DNA from 2 places in the Variovorax sp. DAIF25 genome. Region 1 is predicted to be linked to the other one. Evidence: predicted binding sites of a transcription regulator. Region 1 holds the regulator's gene; the other holds the start of a gene.
What was found. Region 1 encodes LexA, which represses DNA repair genes until DNA is damaged. Its sites were predicted from a motif close to ACTGTATNNNNATACAGT; they were not measured.
Positions count from the first base shown of each region.

Region 1 (10,959 bases):
GCCGCCCTTGAACATCTCGACCGTGAGCGGACCCTTGAAGCCCTCGAGGTTCTTCTCGAGCCAGGCCGACAGTGCGTCGACGTCGAAGGCGTGCTGCTGCGACACCGCGCGGGTGCCGACGAAGTTCGAAAAATCCTGGCTCATGCTATCGATCCGATTCCGAGACGCGCATCAGTGCCGCGCGATCGAGCACCACCAGTCCGGCCGGCTCGATGCGGATGATGTCCTCGCGTTCCATGGTCTTGAGTTCCTGATTCACGCGCTGGCGCGAGGCGCCCAGCAGCTGCGCGAGTTCTTCCTGCGCCAGCTGCAGACCGATGCGCATCTGGCTGCCGTCGTCCAGGTTGGGCACGCCGTAGCTGCGCACCAGGTGGATGAGCTGCTTGGCGAGCCGCGCGCGCAGCGGCAATGTGTTGAGGTCTTCCACCAGCCCGAACAGCGTGCGGATGCGCCGTGCCTGCAGGCGCATCAGCGCCTCGTAGAGCTCGACGTGCGCGGCCAGGATCTTCTGGAAGTCGGCGCGCGCCACGCACAGGATGGTGCTGTCGCCATGCGCATAGGCATCGTGCGTGCGCCGGTCCCCGTCGAACATCGCCACGTCGCCGAACCAGATGCCCGGCTCCACGTAGGTCAGCGTCACCTGCTTGCCCGAGACGGCCGTGGAGCTCACGCGCACCGCGCCCCTGGCACAGGCGATCCAGTGCTCGGGCGGATCGCCGCGTGCGGCGATCAGGTCGCCGTCCTTGTACCGTCTGACGAATGCGCATCGGAGGATGTCGTGCCTGAGCGAAGGGGAGAGGGAAGAGAACCAGCGACCACTGTTGATCGCTTCACGTTCTTCGATGGTAAGAATGGGGTCGTCCATGGTCTGTCCTGTCGGCGACTGAAAGGCGTAGGGTTGTCACGGGAGCGACGCGAGGCGCCGCCGCCCGTCACGCGTACTCACTCGTACTGGGGCTTCTTCTTCTCGAGGAAAGCGGCGATGCCGATGCCGGCATTGGCGTGGTGCAGGTTGCGCACGAAGTGGTCGCGCTCCTGGCTCAGCTGCGACGAGAGCGTGGCACCGCGGCCTTCGCTCAGCAGTTCCTTGATGCTCGCGAGCGAGTTGGGCGCACGTTCGTCGAGCTTGGCGGCCAGCGCGAGCGCACCGGCCAGTGCCTGGCCCGGATCGCTCAGCGTGTTCACCAGGCCCAGCGCATGCAGGCGCTCGGCGCCGATGCGCTCGCCGTTCATCAGCCATTCGCTCGCGAGCTGGCGCGGCAGCATCTGCGCGAGATGCCAGCTCAGTCCGCCGTCGGGCGACAGCGCGACATTGCTGTATGAGGCAGCGAACACCGCGTCGCGCGCGGCCACCACGAAGTCGCAGGCCAGCGCGAGCGAGAAGCCCGCGCCCGCGGCCGGTCCCTCGACGGCCGCGATCACCGGCTTCGGAAAGGTGCGGATCGAATCGATCCAGTTGTGCAGCCCCTCGATGCTCTCGGCCTGCACCGAGCGCTCGCGCTGCCGGTTGGCCTGCAGCCGCTGCAGCGAACCGCCGGCGCAGAACCACGGGCCTTCGCCCACGATGACCACGCTGCGGATCTCGCTGCTGTTCTCGGCGCCGTTGAGCGCCTCGATGCCGGCGGCATAGATCTCGGGACCGAGCGCGTTGCGCTGGCTGGGGTTGGCGATCGTCAGCACCATGGTGCGACCTTCGCTCGTGCTCTTGAGTTCGGCGGTCATGTCGCGGCTCACTCTTCCTCGTGCAGCAGGCTCAGGCCCAGCGCGCCGCGGCGGCGCAGCCACGGGCTCGGGCGATAGCGCGGATCGCCATAGACGGTCTGCATATTGAACAACACCTCGAGCATGTTGGTGGGCCCGTAGAGGTTGCCCATGGCCAGCGGGCCGCGCGGATAGCCGAGGCCGAGCTGCACCGCGGTCTCGAGGTCGCTTGGCGTGCACACGCGCTGCTGGCACATGTCGGCCGCGATGTTGACGATGGTGCCGATCACGCGCTGCGTGACGAAGCCGCCGCTGTCGCGGATCACGCTCACGGCCTTGCCGTCGCGCGCGAACAGGGCGTGCGCGGCGTCGCGCATGTCGCGCCGGGTGGCGGGGTTGGTGGCGAGCACGCGGCGCTTGCTGGCGGCGTCGTCGATCAGCATGTCGATGCCGATGGTGCGCGTGGCATCGAGGCGGTCGACGGCCGCGACCGTGGTGACGTCGAAGCCCAGCGGCGCGACCAGGATCAGCGACTGCGGCGCGGCGGAGGCGCCGCTGTCGATCTGCGCGCCCAGCGTGTTGACCAGGCGCAGCAGTTCGGCGCGGCGTGCGGCGCGCGGCGAGACCCACACGGCGGGCAGCGTATCGACCTTCGGCGCCGGTGCCTCAGGGGCCTGCTGCATCGCGCCGTCCTCGTAGCGGTAGAAGCCTTCGCCGGTCTTGCGGCCCAGCGCGCCGGCCGCGAGACGCTGCGCGGTGATCACGCTCGGGCGGTAGCGCGGCTCGTCGTAGTACTGGCGGTAGATCGATTCCATCACCGGGTGCGAGACGTCGAGCGCGGTCAGGTCCAGCAGCTCGAAGGGGCCGAGGCGGAAGCCCGCCTGCTCGCGCAGGATGCGGTCGACGGTCACGAAGTCGGCCACGCCTTCGCCCACGATGCGCAGCGCCTCGGTGCCGTAGCCGCGGCCGGCGTGGTTGACGATGAAGCCGGGCGTGTCCTGCGCCTGCACCGCGCTATGGCCCATCTGCGTGGCATAGCCCGCGAGCCGGCTGCAGACCTCGGGCGCGGTCTTGAAGCCGGCCACCACCTCGACCACCTTCATCAGCGGCACCGGGTTGAAGAAGTGGAAGCCCGCGAAGCGTTCGGGGTGCTTGAGGCCGGCCGCGATCGCGGTCACCGACAGCGAGGAGGTGTTGGTGGCCAGCGTGGCGTCGGGCGCGACGATGGCTTCGAGCTCGGCGAACAGCTTGCGCTTGACCTCGAGGTTCTCGACCACGGCTTCGATCACGAGGTCGCAGCCGGCCAGTGCCTGCGCCGACTCGGCGATCCGTACGCGCGCGATCTGGGCGTCGCGCGTGGCCTCGTCGATGCGGCCCTTCTCGTGCAGCTTGTTCCATTGGGCGACGATGGCATCGCGCCCGCGCGCCGCGGCGCCCTCGAAGCTGTCGAGCAGCAGCACCTCGCTGCCGGCCTGGGCCGCGATCTGGGCGATGCCGCGCCCCATGGCACCGGCGCCGACGACGCCGATCCGGGTGTAGTTCACTGTCATGTGTGGCTGGGGTTTTTCAAAGGTTGAGAGGTATCGGGCGGGCCGCTGGCGCGTGCGCGCACGCCGGCCGCTGCAGCAGCGATTTTGCAGTCTGGCGGGAGAAGGGTTTCCCCGGTGTTTCTCGGGGAGGCTTGCGGGAGCCGGCGCGACCGGGTTTCGCCGCGCCGGTCAGGCCGCCCGGCGGCTGCGGTCGATGCTCACGCTGAGCACGATGGCGACCAGCAGCAGCGCGAGCCCGACCCAGCTCATCCAGTGCATGGCGTCGCGCGCGAGCAGCCAGCCGCCGAGCGCGGCGCCGAAGGCCTGGCCGATGTAGATGCCCGAGCTGTTGAGCGCCACCGAGCCCGGCGCCAGCGCGGGCGCGAGGCCCACCAGCCGTGCCTGCTGGGCCGAGTTGGTCGAGAAGCAGCCCAGTCCCCAGGGCGAGACCACCACCGCGATCCAGAACAGGCTGTCCGCCAGCGGCCAGAGCGCCAGGCTCAGCGCGATCAGGCCCGTGGTCGCCAGCACCATGCGACCGGCGCCCGCGCGGTCGATGATGCGGCTCACGACCATGTTGCCCAGCAGGCCGCAGACGCCGAACCAGCCCCACATCAGGCTCAGCGCCGTGGCATCGGCGCCGAAGCGCTGCTTGAGGATCGGGCCGAAGTAGCTGAACAGCACGAACTGGCCCGCGCCCTGCAGCGCGGTGATCGACACGATGCCCATCAGCACCGGGCTGCGCAGCACGCGCGCCCAGGCCGCGGCCGTGAGCGCCGCCGGCCGGATGCCGCCGGGCAGCGTGAGCCACACCGAGACCGCGCTCACGACGCTGAGCGCCGAGATCGCGAGGAAGGCCGCGCGCCAGCCGAAGTGACCGCCGATCAGCGCGCCGATGGGCAGGCCCAGCACCGAGGCCATCGACCAGCCGAGGAAGACGAAGGTGACCGCGCGCCCGCGCTGCTCGGGCGGCACCAGCATGCCGGCGCAGGCGGCGGCCTGGGGCGTGAAGATGGCCGGTGCGATCACCGCGAGCATGCGCACGGGCAGCAGGGCGCCGAAGCTGGGCATGAAGACCGACACCGCGTGCCAGGCCGCGTACCAGAGCATCGTGAGGGCCAGCAGCCGGCGTCGGTCCCAGCCGGCCACCGCGGCCGCGAGCAACGGTGCGCCGAGGCAGGTGACGAAGGCCGCGGCCGTGATCAGTTGCCCCGCAGTGGCGGCACTGACCTCGAGCGAAACACTGATTTCATTGAGCGTGCCCGGCACCACCATCACCCCGGTGCCGATCACGAAGTTGCCGGCGAGCAGCGCCCAGAGTGCGCCCCTCGGCGCCGGCTGGCTCACGGCTTCACCGCCGGACCTGCAACGCGCCGGGGTTGACGATGTTGGTGGGGTTGCCCTTGATGAAGCTCACGACGTTGTCGAAGGCCTGGCCGAAGTACATCTCGTAGCTCTCCTGCTCCACGTAGCCGATGTGCGGCGTGCAGATGCAGTTCTCGAGGCGCAGCAGCGCATGGCCCTGCAGCGGCGGTTCGCTCTCGAACACGTCGATCGCCGCCAGGCCGGGGCGGCCGCGGTTGAGCGCGGCGAGCAGCGCATCGGGCTCGACCAGCTCGGCGCGCGAGGTGTTGACGAACAGCGAGGTCGGCTTCATGCGCGAGAGGTCCTCGAGCGTGATCAGGCCGGTGGTTTCGTCGTTGAGCCGCAGGTGCACGGACAGCACATCGGCCATCGCGAAGAACTCCTGGCGGCTCTGCGCCACCTGGAAGCCGTCGGAGCGCGCCTTGGCGCAACTCGCCTCGCGGCCCCAGATCACGACCTGCATGCCAAAGGCCTGGCCGTAGCGCGCCACGAGCTGGCCGATGCGGCCATAGCCCCAGACGCAGAGCGTCTTGCCCTTGAGCACCGAGCCGAGCCCGAAATTGGGTGGCATCGAGGCCGACTTGAGCCCCGACTGCTGCCAGGCGCCGTGCTTGAGGTTGCTGATGTACTGGGGCAGCCGGCGCATCGCCGACATGATCAGTGCCCAGGTCAGTTCGGCCGGGGCCTGCGGTGAGCCTGAGCCCTCGGCCACTGCCACGCCGCGCTCGGTGCAGGCGGCCACGTCGATGTGGCTGCTGACGCGGCCCGTCTGCGAGATCAGCTTGAGCTTGGGGAGTTTCTCGATCAGTTGGCGCGAGATCTGGCTACGCTCGCGGATCAGGACGATCACATCGGCGTCCTTGAGCCGCACCGAGAGTTGACCGATGCCCTTGACGGTGTTGGTGTAGACCTTGGCTGCGTAGGCATCGAGCTTCGAAGCACAGTGCAGCTTGCGCACCGCATCCTGGTAATCGTCGAGGATCACAATATTCATGGCATGCCATTGTGCCTCGCAGCATGGAATCGGCGCGCCGTTGAACGTTTGGATACGGCCCCTGCGCCCCGAAAGGGGTGAAAACGGGGGCAAAGGCGGGAGAAGCGAGGGCAAAGGCGGGCAAAGGAGCGACGTTGGCACTGCCTTCCTGACAGGGTGTGAACAAACCGGCTGCCACGGTTTCTTCACCCCCTGAGCCAAGACCTCACGCATCCACGCGATCGAGCGACCGCGTGAAACGCCGGGGCCGTCTCCCTCAGTGCAGGTGCACGGGGCGGGGCGACACGGCGGCGGTTTCGAGTGCCTCGAGCGCGGCGAGGCGATCAAGCTCGGCGCACACATCCGCCATCCGGCCCGAAATCACCACGCGGTTGTTGTTGCGCGCGCCACCCTGCTGGCGGTCGACGACGCGCACCACCCGCAGCGGACGCGAAGGTGCCTGGGCGACGGCTGCGGCCATGACGGCGTTCTGTCCGCTGTCGCCGCGTGCCGTGCACGACGGCCGTACCGAGACGTAGCGCAACTCGCTGGCGCACAGGTCGTCATCGCGACGGTGTACGGGGCGGGCGGGCAACCAGCGGCTCGCAAGCGACTGCAGCGGCATCCAAAGATCGACGAAGGTGAGGAGGGCGATTCCCATGTGAACTCCAAGAAGGTTTGAGGTTGAACACAGGCAGGATTCGTTGTCATCGGGCGCAGCAGGGTGATGGCGACAAAGCGCCATACGCCCGCCACCTGCGGCGACCGGATGGGGTATGCGTGATGCGGATCCGCGGAGCGGCTCGGCGATGCAGACCGCCGGGCCGGATCGGCAGGCCTACATCAGCATGGTGTTTCGGATCAGGCCGACCGCGAGGCCTTCGATTTCGAAGGACTCGCCGGGCTGGACCACGATGGTCGGGTAGTCGGGGTTCTCGGCGTGGAGCTCGATCACCTGCTTGTTGCGCTTGAGGCGCTTGACGGTCACTTCGTCGCCGAGGCGCGCCACCACGATCTGGCCGTTGCGCGCTTCCTTGGTGGCCTGCACGGCGAGCAGGTCGCCGTCCATGATGCCGGCGTCGCGCATCGACATGCCGCGCACCTTGAGCAGGTAGTCGGGCTGGCGCTGGAACAGCGTGTTCTCGACGTAGTAGGTTTGATCGACATGCTCCTGCGCGAGGATCGGCGAACCGGCCGCGACGCGGCCGATGAGCGGCAGCGCGAGCTGGGCCATGCCGGGCAGCGACAGCGAGAACTGGCTGTTGCGCGATTCGGCCAGCGAGCGCAGTGCATCGCCCTTGAGGCGGATGCCGCGCGAGGTACCGCTCACGAGTTCGATGACGCCCTTGCGGGCCAACGCCTGCAGATGCTCCTCGGCGGCATTGGCGGAGCGAAAGCCCAACTCGCTCGCGATTTCGGCGCGAGTGGGCGGCGCCCCGGTACGGGCAATGGCGCTCTGGATCAGATCGAGGATCTGCTGCTGGCGGGCGGTAAGCTTCACGGCGAACTGCATGGTGGTTCCTTGCGGCACTGGCTGAACATCCAGTACCTGTATTTTTAACCAGTTTTTCAAAGTTGGCAAGTCATGGTGACTTCATCCCTTTCGAATCCGCGGCGCGTGGTGGTGCTCGGCACCGGCGGCACCATCTCGGGCCGCGCGGCGAACAGCGGCGACAACATCGGCTACACCGCCGGCGAGGTGGGCGTGGCCGACCTGCTCGGCGGCATCGAGGCGCCCGCGGGCGTGACGCTGGCGGCGGAGCAGGTGGCCCAGGTCGACAGCAAGGACATGTCCTTCGCGATCTGGCGCGCACTGGCGCTGCGCTGCGCCCACTGGCTGGCGCAGCCCGACGTGGCCGGTGTGGTGATCACCCACGGCACCGACACGCTCGAGGAGACCGCCTTCTTCCTCCAGTCGGTGCTGGCGCCGCGCAAGCCCATCGTGCTGACCTGCGCCATGCGCCCGGCCTCCGCGCTGTCGCCCGACGGTCCGCAGAACGTGCGCGATGCGATCGCCGTGGCCGCGACACCGGGCGCGCAGGGCGTGACCGCGGTATGTGCGGGCACGGTGCGCGGTGCCTTCGACGTGCAGAAGGTGCACACCTATCGGCTCGATGCCTTCGACGCGGGCGACGCGGGGCCGGTGGGCTACGTGGAGGAGGGCGAGGTACGGCGCGTGCGTGACTGGCCGGCTTCGGAAGCAGGCGCGGCCCTCGACCGTCTTCCCGAGGACGAGGCCGCATGGCCGCGCGTGGAGATCGTGATGAGCCACGCAGGTGCGAGCGGCGCGTTGATCCATGCGCTGCGTGCCGATGGCACGGCGGCGTCTCCTCTGCGGGGCCTCGTGCTGGCGACCACCGGCAACGGCACGCTGCACCATGCGCTCGAGGCGGCGGCGCTCGAGGCGCAGGAGGCCGGCATCGCGGTGCTGCGCGCCACCCGCTGCACGCAAGGGCGCATCCTGCCCAAGCCGGGCGACCGCCTGCGCGATGCGGGCGCGCTGACGCCCGTCAAGGCGCGCATCGCGCTGACGCTCGAGCTGCTCTGAAGTCGGGACGCCAAAGAAAAAGCCGCGTCGCGGGCCTCGAGGCCCGCACGCGGCTCGCGATTCGAGTCGGGGATCAGCTGCTCAGTGCGGCCAGTGCACGTTGCGTGATCTCTTCGACCGTGCCCACGCCCTGGATGGCGCGGTATTTCGGCGCGGCGGCCGGATCGGTCTTGGCCCAGGCCGAGTAGTAGTCGACCAGCGGACGGGTCTGCTGGCTGTAGACGTCGAGCCGCGTGCGCACGGTCTCTTCCTCGTCGTCCTTGCGCTGGATCAGTTCCTCGCCGGTCAGGTCGTCCTTGCCTTCGACCTTGGGCGGGTTGAACTTGATGTGGTAGGTGCGTCCCGAGGCCGGGTGCGAGCGGCGGCCGCTCATGCGCTCGATGATGTCGCTGAAGGGCACGTCGATCTCGAGCACGTAGTCGAGCTTGACGCCCGCGGCCTTCATCGCGTCGGCTTGCGGAATGGTGCGCGGGAAGCCGTCGAACAGGAAGCCTTCGGCGCAGTCGGGCTGGGCGATGCGTTCCTTCACGAGATTGATGATGAGGTCGTCGCTGACCAGCGCACCCGCATCCATCACGGCCTTGGCCTGCAGGCCCAGCGGGGTGCCAGCCTTGACGGCGGCGCGCAGCATGTCGCCGGTGGAAATCTGCGGAATGCCGTACTTCTGGCAAATGAAGGCCGCCTGCGTGCCTTTGCCCGCCCCGGGCGCGCCCAACAAAATCAGTCTCATGGTGTCCTCGGAGGGTTCTTGGATTTGTGTCACGTCGCGCAGGCACCCTTCGATGAAGACAAAGTGCCGCGGACGGAGTTGCGTCGAGGATAGCACGCGGCCCCGTGAACAATTTCGCCGGGCATCCGCGATGGCGATGGCCCGAAAGCGATGATCGAGACTCCTTGCGCTCCGAAGCCGGCTCTTCGTAGATGGATCGGGCAAGTTGGCCGAAGATTGGACTGTCCCTCGAAGCCTGGAACTTCCAGGCCTGGATGGCATCCGCGTGACTGATCGCAGCGGCCGGCCGCCGCTAGGCCAGCGCTCAGTTCGCGGCGCCGAACAGTGCTCGCACCCGCGTCAAGTCTTCCGGCGTGTCTACGCCCGGTCCCGGCGCCGCGTCGCTCACATGCACCGCGATGCGATGCCCATGCCACAGCGCGCGCAGCTGCTCGAGTGCCTCGATGGTTTCTAGCGGCGAGGGCGGCAGCGAGGGGAACCGGCGCACGAAACCCGCACGGTAGCCGTAGATGCCGATGTGGCGCAGTGGCGCTGGCGAAGGCAGTTGCGTCGGAGGCACGCCCGGCGCGGCACCATCGCGCCACCAGGGAATCGGCGCACGGCTGAAATAGAGCGCATTGCCCCGCGCGTCGAGCACGGCCTTCACGACGTTCGGATTGAGATAGTCGGCCACCGAATCGATCGCATGCACCGCGGTACTCATGGCGGCGTCGGGCCGCGCGAGGAGCGCCGCGGCCACGGCGTCGATCAGCGCCGGGTCGATCAGCGGCTCGTCGCCTTGCACATTGACCACCACCGCGTCGCCGTCGAGGCCGAGCTGTTCGCAGGCCTCGGCGAGGCGGTCGCTGCCGCTCGGATGGTCCTGACGGGTGAGGATGGCCTCCACCCCGTGGGTCTGGCAGGCCGCGAGGATCGAGGCATGGTCCGCCGCCACCACCACGCGCGCCGCGCCGGACTGCGCCGCTCGCTGCGCCACGCGCGCCACCATCGGTACGCCCGCGATGTCGGCCAGCGGCTTGTCGGGCAACCGCGTCGATGCCAGCCGGGCCGGCACCAGAACCGTGAAGCTCACAGCCCGAGCTCGTCGTCGGACAGGGTGCGGGCCTCGTTCTCGAGCAGCACCGGAATGCCGTCGCGCACCGGGTAGGCCAGGCGCGCACTGCGCGAACAGAGTTCCTGCTTCTCCGGATTCCAGGTCAGGGGGCCCTTGGTGACGGGGCAGACGAGCAGTTCAAGCAGCTTGGTGTCCATCGGTCGATGATAGCTTTGCGTCGAGCGCCGCAAGGAAGGCTTCGGAGGGGGCGAACAGCAGCGGCACGGCCAGCGCACGAGGCTCCTTGCGCCAGAGCTTGACCGCGTCCTTCTCTGTGCAGAGCAGCAGATGGCCGGCCGGCACCTCGTCGTGCCAGTCGGCGAAATCGTGGTGATCGGGCAGGGCGATGGTTCGTTCGGGTTCGATGCCTTGCGCGCGCAGCATCTCGAAGAAGGCTTCGGGCCGTGCGATCGCCGCCAGTGCTGTGATGGGGCGCGCAGCCAGCGAGGCCAGTGGCGTCCGGGCGCCGTCGCTGGCCACCGCGTAGGTCGCCAGTTGGCGCGTGGCGGTGAAGCCACCGGGGAACGCGGAGTGCTCGCCGCTGTGCAGTACCAGGTCGCAATCGCGCGGCCAGGGTTCGCGCAAGGGGCCGGCCGGCAGCAGCCAGCCGTTGCCGATACCGCGGTCGTCGAACACGCAGATCTCGATATCGCGCGCCAGCGCCAGGTGCTGCAGGCCGTCGTCGCTGACGACGACTTGCGTGGCGGGGTGGGCGGCGAGCAACGCGCGCGCGGCCTCGGCGCGACGCCTCGCCACGAACACTGGCGCGCCGGTGCTGCGCCGGATCAGTGCCGGCTCGTCGCCGACCTCGCGCGGATCGCTGTCGGGCAGGACTTCGCGGCAGTCGTCCGTGTGCCGGCCGTAGCCGCGCGACACCACGCCGACCTGCCAGCCGCGCGCGCGCAGATGCTGCACCACGGCCATCACCACCGGCGTCTTGCCCGCGCCACCGGCGATCACATTGCCGACGATCACCACCGGCACCGGCACGCGTTCGGCCTGCAGCCAGCCGAGGCGATA
Region 1 covers NZ_CP136636.1:4,135,822-4,146,780, reverse strand. Annotated here, with positions in the region: gene R0232_RS19230 (phosphotransferase) at 1-144, opposite strand, end outside; gene R0232_RS19225 (Crp/Fnr family transcriptional regulator) at 146-865, opposite strand; gene R0232_RS19220 (oxepin-CoA hydrolase, alternative type) at 943-1,722, opposite strand; gene R0232_RS19215 (3-hydroxyacyl-CoA dehydrogenase) at 1,731-3,251, opposite strand; gene R0232_RS19210 (MFS transporter) at 3,420-4,577, opposite strand; gene R0232_RS19205 (D-2-hydroxyacid dehydrogenase family protein) at 4,582-5,589, opposite strand; gene R0232_RS19200 (hypothetical protein) at 5,846-6,229, opposite strand; gene lexA (transcriptional repressor LexA) at 6,407-7,081, opposite strand; gene R0232_RS19190 (asparaginase) at 7,154-8,116, shown strand; gene adk (adenylate kinase) at 8,190-8,846, opposite strand; gene kdsB (3-deoxy-manno-octulosonate cytidylyltransferase) at 9,151-9,918, opposite strand; gene R0232_RS19175 (Trm112 family protein) at 9,915-10,097, opposite strand; gene lpxK (tetraacyldisaccharide 4'-kinase) at 10,078-10,959, opposite strand, start outside.

Region 2 (10,959 bases), 3.0 Mb from region 1:
ACCCGCTCATGACATCCACCGCCCCGCTGCGCCGCCGCCTTGGCGCGCTCTTCCTGGCCTGCCTCGCCGCGCCCTCGCTGGCGCTCGCGCAGGCGCCGTATCCGAGCAAGGCGATCCGGCTGGTCGTGCCCTTCGCGGCCGGCGGCGCGGTCGACACCGTGGGCCGCGTGGTCGGCGAGCGGCTGTCGACGCAGATGGGCCAGCCGGTGATCGTCGACAACCGGCCCGGTGCCAACGCCAACATCGGCACCGAGAACGTCGCGCGCTCGGCGCCCGATGGCTATTCGCTGCTGGTGGCGGCCAACGGCGTGGTGACCAACAACACGCTCTATCCCAAGCTGTCGTTCAACGGCCTGCGCGACTTCGTCGCCGTGGCGCGCCTGGGCTATGCGCCGCTGGTGCTGGTGGTGCCGGCCAGCGCGCCCTACAAGAGCGTGCCCGAGCTGCTCGCGGCCGCGCGCGCCAAGCCCGGCGACATGAGCTACGGCTCGGCCGGCAACGGCAGCTCGGGCCACCTGGCCGGCGCGCTGCTGGCCTCGGTCGGCAAGTTCGATGCGCTGCACGTGGCCTACAAGGGCGGCTCGCCCGCGCTGGTCGACCTGATCGCCGGGCGCACCTCGTTCATGCTGCTGAACCCGCTCGAGGTGCTGCCGCACATCCAGTCGGGCCGGCTGCGCGCGCTGGCGGTCAGCGGCGCCCAGCGCGCGCCGATGCTGCCGAACGTGCCCACCATGGCCGAGGCCGGCCTGCCGAACTTCGATGCCAGCGTCTGGTGGACGCTGCTCGCGCCGGCCGGCACCGCGCCCGAGGTGGTCGCCAAGCTCAATGCCGAGACGCGCAAGGCGCTGGCCGATGCCGGCACGCGCGAGAAGCTGGGCGCGCTCGGCGCGGTCATCACGCCCTCGAGCCCGCAGGAGGCCGCGGCCTTCCTCAAGAGCGAATCGGCCAAGTGGGAGCAGGTGATCCGCGCGGCCGACATCAAGGCCGACTGAGCACGGCGTCGACTTCATGATCATCGACTGCCACGGCCACTACACCACCGCGCCGGCCGCGCTCGAGGCCTGGCGCCGGCGCCAGGTCGAGGCCTTCGGCACGGGGCGGCCCGCGCCGGCCGCGTCCGAGCTGCGCATCGGCGACGACGAGCTGCGCGAGTCCATCGAGGGCAACCAGCTGCGGCTGATGGACGAGCGCGGCATCGACCTCACCATCTTCAGCCCGCGCGCGAGCTTCATGGCCCACCACGTCGGCGACTTCGCCGTGTCCTCGACCTGGGCCGCGATCTGCAACGAGCTGTGCCACCGCGTGAGCGCGATGTTTCCCGAGCGCTTCGCGGGCGCGGCGATGCTGCCGCAGTCGCCGGGCGTGCCCATCGCCTCGTGCATCGCCGAGCTCGAGCGCTGCGTGCGCGACTACGGCTTCGTCGGCGTCAACCTCAACCCCGATCCCTCGGGCGGCTTCTGGAACAGCCCGCCGCTGACCGACCGCCACTGGTATCCGCTGTACGAGAAGATGGTCGAGCTCGACGTGCCGGCCATGATCCACGTGAGCACCAGCTGCAACGCCTGCTTCCACACCACGGGCGCGCACTACCTCAATGCCGACACCACGGCCGTGATGCAGTGCATCCAGGGCGATCTGTTCGCGGATTTCCCCACCCTGCGCTTCGTGATCCCGCACGGCGGCGGCGCCGCGCCCTACCACTGGGGGCGCTTTCGTGGCCTGGCGCAGGAGATGAAGAAGCCGCCGCTCGCGCAGCACCTGCTGAAGAACCTGTTCTTCGACACCTGCGTCTACCACCAGCCGGGCATCGACCTGCTCGCGCGCGTGATCCCGGCCGAAAACATCCTGTTCGCCTCCGAGATGATCGGCGCCGTGCGCGGCATCGATCCCGAGACCGGCCACTTCTACGACGACACGCGACGCTACATCGAAGCGGCCGCGCTGAGCGCCGAGCAGCGCGCGCAGGTCTACGAAGGCAATGCGCGCCGCGTCTTTCCGCGGCTCGATGCGCAGCTGAATGCGCGCGGCCAGCGGTTCGATCCCTCGTCCCATTCCACGCAAGGAGCCCGTCATGCATGAACTCGGCGTCGTCCATCGCCACATCGAACGCGCCGACGCGCAGGTCGTCGATGCCCTCGCGGCCCTGGGCTCGGCCACGGTGCACGAGGCCATGGGCCGGGTCGGCCTGCTCGCGCCGTACATGCGGCCGATCTATCCGGGCGCGCAGGTCAGCGGCAGCGCCGTCACCGTGCTGCTGCATCCGGGCGACAACTGGATGCTGCACGTTGCGGCCGAGCAGATCCGCCCCGGCGACATCGTGGTGGCGGCCGTCACCGCGCCGAGCAGCGACGGCTTCTTCGGCGACCTGCTGGCCACCAGCTTCCAGGCCCGCGGCGCGCGCGCGCTGGTGATCGACGGCGGCGTGCGCGACGTGCGCACGCTGCAGCAGATGGGCTTTCCGGTCTGGAGCAAGGCCATCAGCAGCAAGGGCTGCGTGAAGGCCACGCTGGGCTCGGTCAACATCCCCGTGGTCTGCGCCGGCATGTCGGTGCAGCCCGGCGACGCGATCGTGGCCGACGACGACGGCGTGGTCTGCGTTCCGCGCGCGATGGCCGCGGCCACGCTCGAGAAGGCGCGCCAGCGCGAGGCGCTGGAGACGTCGAAGCGCGAGAAGCTCGCGAGCGGCGTGCTCGGGCTCGACATGTACGACATGCGGCCGGCGCTGGCGGCGGCGGGGCTGCGCTACATCGACTGAGGCGGCGGGGCGGGCAATGCCCGACCCGCGCGCATGGCCGCAGGGCCATCGGGGCGACGGTACGGTTAACATCTGTATAAACGTACAGTGTTCTCCGCCCACCTCATGGACCTCCAGCACAAGCTCGCCATCCTGGCCGACGCCGCCAAGTACGACGCCTCCTGCGCGTCGAGCGGCTCGCAGCCGCGCGACTCGGTGGGCGGGCGCGGCATCGGCTCGACCGAGGGCATGGGCATCTGCCACAGCTATGCGCCCGACGGCCGCTGCATCTCGCTGCTCAAGGTGCTGCTGACCAACCACTGCCAGTACGACTGCCTCTATTGCGTGAACCGCGCCTCGAGCAACGTGCCGCGCGCGCGTTTCCGCGCCGACGAGGTGGTGCAGCTCACGCTCGACTTCTACCGCCGCAACTGCATCGAGGGGCTGTTCCTCTCGAGCGGCATCGTCAAGTCGCCCGACCACACGATGGAGCAGGTGGTCGAGGTCGCGCGCTCGCTGCGCGAGGACCACGACTTCCGCGGCTACATCCATCTCAAGACCATTCCCGATGCCAGCGACGAGCTGATCGCGCGCGCCGGCCGCTATGCCGACCGGCTCAGCATCAACGTCGAGATGCCGACCACCGAGGGCCTGCAGGCGCTGGCGCCCGAGAAGGACGAGAGCGCGATCCGCCGCTCGATGGCGCGGCTGCGCTTGCAGATCGACGACACGCGCGAGGAGGCGCGCCGCGTGGTGCCGATCCGCGCGCTGCCGGGCGCGGCGCCGGTGGCCGCGAAGCCGCCGCCGTTCGCGCCCGCGGGCCAGAGCACGCAGATGATCGTGGGTGCCGACGCCACCGACGACCGCGCCATCCTCGCGACCAGCGCCACGCTCTACGGCGCATACCGGCTGCGCCGCGTCTACTACTCGGCCTTCAGCCCGATCCCCGACGCGGCGCGCGCGCTGCCGCTGGCCGCGCCGCCGCTGCTGCGCGAGCACCGGCTCTACCAGGCCGACTGGCTGATGCGCTTCTACGGCTTCGAGCACGGCGAGATCGTGGCCGAGCGCGACGGCCTGCTGCGGCTCGACGTCGATCCCAAGATGGCCTGGGCGCTCGCGCATGCGGAGCGTTTTCCGGTCGACCTCAACCATGCGCCGCGCGAGCTGCTGCTGCGCGTGCCGGGCCTGGGCGTGAAGGCGGTCGATCGGTTGCTGCAGGCGCGGCGCGTGCGCCGCGTGCGCGCCGACGACCTGCGGCGGCTGCACGTGCCCGCGCGCAAGGTGCTGCCCTTCGTGGTGGCCGACGGGCACCGGCCCGCGGCCGGGGCGATGGCGGCTTCGGCGCGCGCCGAGCCGGCGCAGCAGGCCTCGCTGTTCTGAGCGCCATCGCCATGCAGGTGCGGCTCGACGACGCGGTCGACCTCGACGGTTTCCGGCGCCGCGCGCGGCAACTGCTGGCCGATGGCGTGCCGCCCGAGCGGGTCGAGTGGGGCGTGGCGCGGCCCGATGGCGGGGAGGGCCTGTTCGGCGATGTGCCCGAGCAAGCGATCGCACCGTCGACCGCGGCGATGCAGCCCGTGCCGGCGGCCTTCGTCGCGCTGTGCGCCGACGTGATCCTGCACCGCGATCCCCAGCGCTTCGCGCTGCTCTACCGCCTGCTCTGGCGCCTCGCGCACGAACCCGCGCTGCGCCACGATCCGCTCGACGCCGACATGATGCGGGCGCAGCGCATGGCCAAGGCCGTGCACCGCGACATCCACAAGATGCGCGCCTTCGTGCGCTTCACGCAGGTCACGGACGACGACGGGCTCGAGCGCCATGTCGCGTGGTTCGAGCCCGAGCACCGCATCGTCGAGGCCAATGCCGACTTCTTCGCGCGCCGCTTCGCGCAGATGCGCTGGGCCATCCTCACGCCCGAGCGCTGCGTCGAATGGGATGGCCACGCGCTGTCGTTCCGCGCGGGCGCCGACCGCCGCGAGAAGCCGCCGCCCGATGCCGGCGAACGGCTCTGGCTCACCTACTACGCCCACATCTTCAATCCGGCGCGGCTCAAGTTCGCGACCATGCAGCGCGAGATGCCGCGCCGCTACTGGCACAACCTGCCCGAGGCCGCGCTGATCCAGCCGCTGGCCGACGCGGCCGATGCGCGCAGCCAGTCGATGATCGAGGCGCCGGCCACGCCCGCGCGGCGCATCCGCGCGCCGATGGCGCTGCACGCGCGGCCGGCCGAGGGCGTGGCGCCGGCCGACCTCGGCGAACTGCGCGCGGCCGCCCATGCCTGCCGCGCCTGCCCGATCGGCGCGCAGGCCACCCAGGCCGTGTGCGGCGAAGGGCCGCTCGCGCCGCGCCACATGCTGGTCGGCGAGCAGCCCGGCGACCAGGAGGACCTCGCGGGCCGGCCCTTCGTCGGCCCGGCCGGCCAGTTGCTCGAGCGCGCGATGGCGCAGCTCGGCTGGGCGCGCGAGGGCGTCTACCTCGCCAATGCCGTGAAGCATTTCAAGTACGAGCTGCGCGGCAAGCGGCGCATCCACAAGACGCCGGGGCAGCGCGAGGCCGAGGCCTGCGCCCATTGGCTCGATGCCGAGATCGCGCTAGTGCGGCCGCGGTCGCTGGTCGCGCTCGGTGCCACCGCGGCGCGCGCGCTGCTGGGCCGACCGGTGGCGGTGCAGGCCGAGCGCGGTGCCTGGCTGCACGAGCGCGCGGACGGGCGGCCGGTGTTCGTGACGCTGCATCCGGCGGCGCTGCTGCGGCTGCCCGACGAGGAGCGCGAGGCGGCCCATGCGCGCTGGCGCGAGGAACTGGCCCGCGCGCGCGACACGGCGCCCGTGGCCTGAAGCCCGCCGGGCTCAGGCGTCCGGCTCTTCGATGCGGCGTTCGGCCGGCACCAGTTCGGCCATGGCCTGCATCAGCATGGCCGCGGTCACGGGCTTGAACAGCACCGGCACGCCCGAGGCGCGCACGCGCTGCAGCCGCTCGGGCGCGGTCTCGCCGGTGATCAGCAGCATCGGCGCGTCGAGCTGGAAGCGTTCGCGCAGGCGCAGGCCGAGCTCGAGCCCGTCGACGCCGCTCGACAGCCGGTAGTCGCACAGCAGCAGCGCGACCGGCGGGTCCTGCGCCTCGGGCCCGGTCAGCAGCGCCACCGCCTCGGCCTCGTCGGCCACCGCCGCGACCTCGATGCCGTAGGCGCTCATGAGCTCGGTCATGGCCTTGCGGATCTCCTCCTCGTCGTCGATCAGCAGCACGCGGCCACGCAGCGCCGGCACCTCGAAGCGCTGGCGCACCGGCAGCTCGAGGTCGAGCGGACTGAAGGCGCCCGCCGAGGCTTCCGAGGCTTCGGCGAGCGGCAGCACGACCCGAAAGCGCGTGCCGCGCCCGATGTGCGAGCGCAGCTCGATGCGATGGCCGAGCAGGCGCGAGAGCCGCTGCACGATCGACAGGCCGATGCCCAGGCCGCGCGAGCGGTCGCGCCCGAGGTTGTCGACCTGGTAGAACTCCTCGAAGATGCGGTCGCGCTGCTCGGGCGCGATGCCGATGCCGGTGTCGCGCACCTCGATCCACGCCTGGTCGCCGCGCGGGCGCGCGATCACCGTGACGCCGCCCTGCGTCGTGTACTTGAGCGCGTTGTCGACCAGGTTCGACAGCATGCGGTAGAGCAGCTGCGGATCGCTGTGGATCCACAGGCCGCTGGCGCGCACGCGCAGCTGCAGCCGCTTGCGTTCGGCCTGCGCCGAGAAGGTGTGGTGCAGCGGGATCAGCAGGGCATCGAGCGACAGCGCGCGCGGCGCCGCCTGGACCACGCCCGCGTCGAGGCGCGAGATGTCGAGCATGGTGTCGAGCGAGGCGCCCAGCGCATCGACCGCGCGCATCAGCCGCTCCACGTTCTGGATCTCGGGCCGCCGGCGCAGCGTGCTGCCCAGCGCCGCGCCGAACAGCGCGATCGCATGCATGGGCTGGCGCAGGTCGTGGCTGGCGGCGGCCAGGAAGCGGGTCTTCTCGGCGCTCGCGCGCTCGGTGGCCGCGACCTGCTCGCGCAGTTGGGCGGCCAGCGCCTCGTTCTCGAACTGCAGGATCAGCGAGGCCGTCAGGCGCTCGTTCTGCTTCACGCCCTCGCGCAGCGTGAGCACCAGGTTGAGCAGCGCGAAGCCGGCGAGGAACCAGTTCAGCATGCTGCCGTACCAGGCCAGCGCGACGATCAGCCCGCTCATCATCGGGATGCCGTAGCCGAACATCGCGCCCTTGAGCGGCCAGCGCGCCTGCACCGCGCGGGTCCAGCTGCCCATGATCACGACCGTCACGAAGGTGGTCATCGCGGGGCTCTGCAGCGCCACCAGGAACAGGCTGCACGGCGCGGTCATCGTGCTGACCAGCGTGACGTGGACGGTGTAGCGGCGCGCCCAGCGCGGGCTGTCGGCCAGCGGCACCTCGGGCGTCCAGCGCCGCGACAGCAGCACGTACAGGTCCATCAGCACGATGGTCGTGATGATGCCCAGCACCAGCGCGCGGTGCCCGGGCGCCACGTTGAAGTAGCCGAAGACGCCGATCGCGAGCGCGAAGACGCCGTGCGCGGCGATCGCCGTCGTGTGGCCGGCATAGACCGAGGCCAGGTGCTCGCGCAGCACGCGCAGCTCGAGCGTGGCGTCCCGTGCCAGGCGTCCCGGCAGCGTGTCTTTCATCAAGCAGTCCCCCTGCGGGGTGGTTCCCCCGTCTTGCGTTCGCGGCCCGGCCGGGCCGATGGTCGGCTGCCGGTGATGCAGGCCGGCATGGTCATCGGCGCATCCTAGGCGGCCCCCTCGCCCCATGGTAAGTGCCCAAAGTCATGCCCGGCCCGGGCGTCCACACGGTGCGTGAGGGCGGGTGCGACAATCGCCGCGCCATGACTGACACCCTCACGATCACCCGCCCCGACGACTGGCACCTGCACGTGCGCGATGGCGCCGCCCTCGAAGCCGTCGTGCCCCACAGCGCGCGCCAGTTCGGCCGCGCGCTGATCATGCCGAACCTGCGTCCCCCCGTGACCACCGCCGCCCAGGCCGTGGCCTACCGCGACCGCATCCGCGCCGCGGTGCCCGAGGGCAGCGCCTTCGAACCCGTGATGTCGCTCTACCTGACCGACAAGCTGCCGCCCGAGGAGATCGCGCTGGCCGCCGAGGCCGGCGTGCGCGCGCTCAAGCTCTACCCGGCCGGCGCCACCACCAACAGCGATGCCGGCGTGACCGACATCCGCAAGACCTACAAGACGCTCGAGGCGATGCAGAAGCACGGCCTGCTGCTGCTGGTGCACGGCGAGGTCACCGATCCCGCGATCGACCTGTTCGACCGCGAGGCCGTGTTCGTCGACCGCGTGATGATCCCGCTGCGCCGCGACTTCCCCGAGCTCAAGGTGGTGTTCGAGCACCTGACCACGAAGGAGGGCGCCCACTACGTGCGCGACGCCGACCGCTTCACGGCCGCCACCATCACCGCGCACCACCTGCTGTACAACCGCAACGCCATCTTCACCGGCGGCATCCGCCCGCATTACTACTGCCTGCCGGTGCTCAAGCGCGAGACGCATCGCGTGGCGCTGGTCGAGGCCGCCACCAGCGGCAGCGACCGCTTCTTCCTCGGCACCGACAGCGCGCCGCATCCCGCGCACCTGAAGGAACATGCGCTGGGCTGCGCCGGCTGCTACACCGCGCTGACCGCCATCGAGCTCTATGCCGAGGCCTTCGACAACGCCAACGCGCTCGACAAGCTCGAGGGCTTCGCGAGCTTCCACGGTCCCGACTTCTACGGCCTGCCTCGCCATGCCGACAGCGTCACGCTGAAGCGCGAGAGCTGGACCGTGCCCGAGACCGTGCCCTACGGCGACGCCACGCTCAAGCCGCTGCGCGGCGGCGAGACGGTGAGCTGGAAGCTCGTGTAATGGCCGTTGTCGGCACGCCGACGAACACCGCGGCCAAGAACCTGGCCGTGTTCATCGATGCCGACAATCTGAACGATCCCACCGCGCTCGATCACGTCCTGCTGGCGTTGCGGTCGCTGGCCGATCGCATCACCTACAGGCGTGCCTATGGGCGGCCCGAGAGCCTCAAGAGCATCCATGCCGTCCTCTGGAAGCACGGCGTCCGGCCGGTGGCGAACCTCATCGTCGACAAGACCACGACGGACAGCGCGCTGGTGATCGACGCGGTGGAGGCGGTGTGCACCAACGACATCGACATCGTCGCCATCTGCTCGGGCGACGCGGATTTCGTGCCGCTCGCCATCTGGTTGCGGGAGAAGGGCTGCAAGGTTCTCTGCTACAGCCTGGCCAACAAGATATTCGCGAACCCGGACAGCTTCTACGACGGCGTCGTGCTGCTGGACGTGGTGGAGGCGCAGGGCGACGCCACCTCGGCAGCACCGCTACCGCAGCCTCCCCAGCCATCGATTGGGCAAGAGTCGGTGGTGCAGATGCCCGAGCCCTCCGTTGCGAGCCCGATGCCGGCGGCCAAGGCGGCGAACCCTCCGAAGGTCGCCGCGACGCCGGTGTCCGGACCTTCGATCAAAAAGATCCTGTCGATCCTGCCCGAGCTCAAGCACAAGAAGCCCCTGCACCTGAGCCAGATCGCCCAGAGGCTGCGCGACGGCGGCGTGCTCGCGCCCAATGCAAAACCTATCCTGCTGTTCCGGCGCCATCCTGCGCAGTTCGAATTGAAGCCCGAGCACCAGCCGAACACGGTCAGATACCGCGGCTGAGTGTTGCCCGGCCGCCATGGGGCGATTGCCCCGGCCCTAGATCCAACCATTCAAACCTCCCATGACTTCCAACCTTCGCGTGATGCTGCTGATCGACGCCGACAACGTCTCGGCCGATGTGATCGAGCAGGCCGTGCAGCGCACGATGGACGAGTACGGCGCCATCCACGTGCGCCGCGCCTACTGCAATGCCGAGATGGCCGTGAACCGGCAGGCGCTGTTCAAGCGGCTGTCGGTGCGGCCGATGGTCAACCTCTCGGCCGGCAAGAACAGCACCGACATCGCGCTGTCGGTCGACGCGATCGACCTCGCGATCGCCGAGCGGCCCGACGTGGTGGTGCTGGTGTCCTCCGATTCCGACTTCGCGCCGCTGGTGATCCGGCTGCGCGAGAAGGGCTGCCGCGTCTGCGGCATCGGCCAGCAGGGCAAGACGGGCGAGGAGACGGTCGGGATCTACGACAGCTTCATGGACCTCGCGCACCACGGCGTGGCGCCGGCCGCGCGCACCGTGCCCGCGAAGAAGACGGCGGCGAAGAAGGCCGTCGCGAAGACGGCGCCGGCCAAGAAGGCACCGGCGAAGAAGGCCGCGGCCAAGACCGCGAGGAAGACCGCCGCCAAGAAGGTGGCGAAGGCCGCGGCGCCCGCGGTCGCGGCCGCCGTGCCGGTGCCGCCCGCGCCCGCACCGGCGCGCGTGCCCGAGACCTCCGAGGCCGCCGAGTTCGTGCTGCGTGCCGCGCCCGCGCTGCGCGCCGGCACCGACGTGCCGCTCAACGAGGTGGCGAAGGCGCTGCGCGCCGCGGGCCTGCTCGGCAAGAACGGCAGCTCGCTCAAGCTGTTCGACAAGCTCACGGCCGAGTTCAAGCTCACGCAGCATCCCGACCGCATCCGCTGGACGGGCGCGGACGCCGCCTGATCCTGCCGGCGATGGCGGGCACGGCCGCGATCGACTGGACCCGGCCCTGGCTCGCGCCCTACCGCGTGCAGGGCGAGGCGGCGGCCGGCGCCATCGCGCAAGGCCTGCCGGTGGCGCAGGCGCTGCAGGGCGCGGGGCCGCCGGCCTTCGTGCCGCAGCACGCGCTGCCCGCGGGCCGGGCCTACGAGGCCCACGTCTTCGAGACCGGCACCGTGCCCACGCGCGACAACCTGCACGACTTCTTCAACGGCCTCGTGTGGCGCGCCTTTCCGCGGGCCAAGCGCCGTCTCAACGAACTGCAGGCCACGGAGATCGAACGCGCCGGCGTCGGCGCAACGCGCGGGCCGCTGCGCGACGCGCTCACGCTGTTCGACGAGAACGGCGCGCTGCTCGAGGCGCCGCCCGAACTGTGGCGCGCGCTGGCCGCGCGCGACTGGCCGGCGCTGTTCGTCGCGCGGCGCGGGCTGTGGGCGCAGGCGCGGCTGCGCGTGTTCGGCCATGCGCTGCTCGAGAAGCTGGTGTCGCCGCGCAAGGCCGCCACGGCGCATGTGCTGCTGACCGAAGGCATCGACGGGCTGGACGACGAGGCGCT
Region 2 covers NZ_CP136636.1:1,159,733-1,170,691, forward strand. Annotated here, with positions in the region: gene R0232_RS05230 (Bug family tripartite tricarboxylate transporter substrate binding protein) at 9-992, shown strand; gene R0232_RS05235 (amidohydrolase family protein) at 1,009-2,079, shown strand; gene ligK (4-carboxy-4-hydroxy-2-oxoadipate aldolase/oxaloacetate decarboxylase) at 2,072-2,755, shown strand; gene R0232_RS05245 (putative DNA modification/repair radical SAM protein) at 2,861-4,114, shown strand; gene R0232_RS05250 (UdgX family uracil-DNA binding protein) at 4,126-5,568, shown strand; gene R0232_RS05255 (ATP-binding response regulator) at 5,581-7,407, opposite strand; gene pyrC (dihydroorotase) at 7,608-8,639, shown strand; gene R0232_RS05265 (NYN domain-containing protein) at 8,639-9,454, shown strand; gene R0232_RS05270 (NYN domain-containing protein) at 9,516-10,367, shown strand; gene R0232_RS05275 (DUF3025 domain-containing protein) at 10,379-10,959, shown strand, end outside.
Region 2: a site for LexA is predicted at 2,827-2,844, ahead of R0232_RS05245 (putative DNA modification/repair radical SAM protein). Genes of this name have one in related genera too.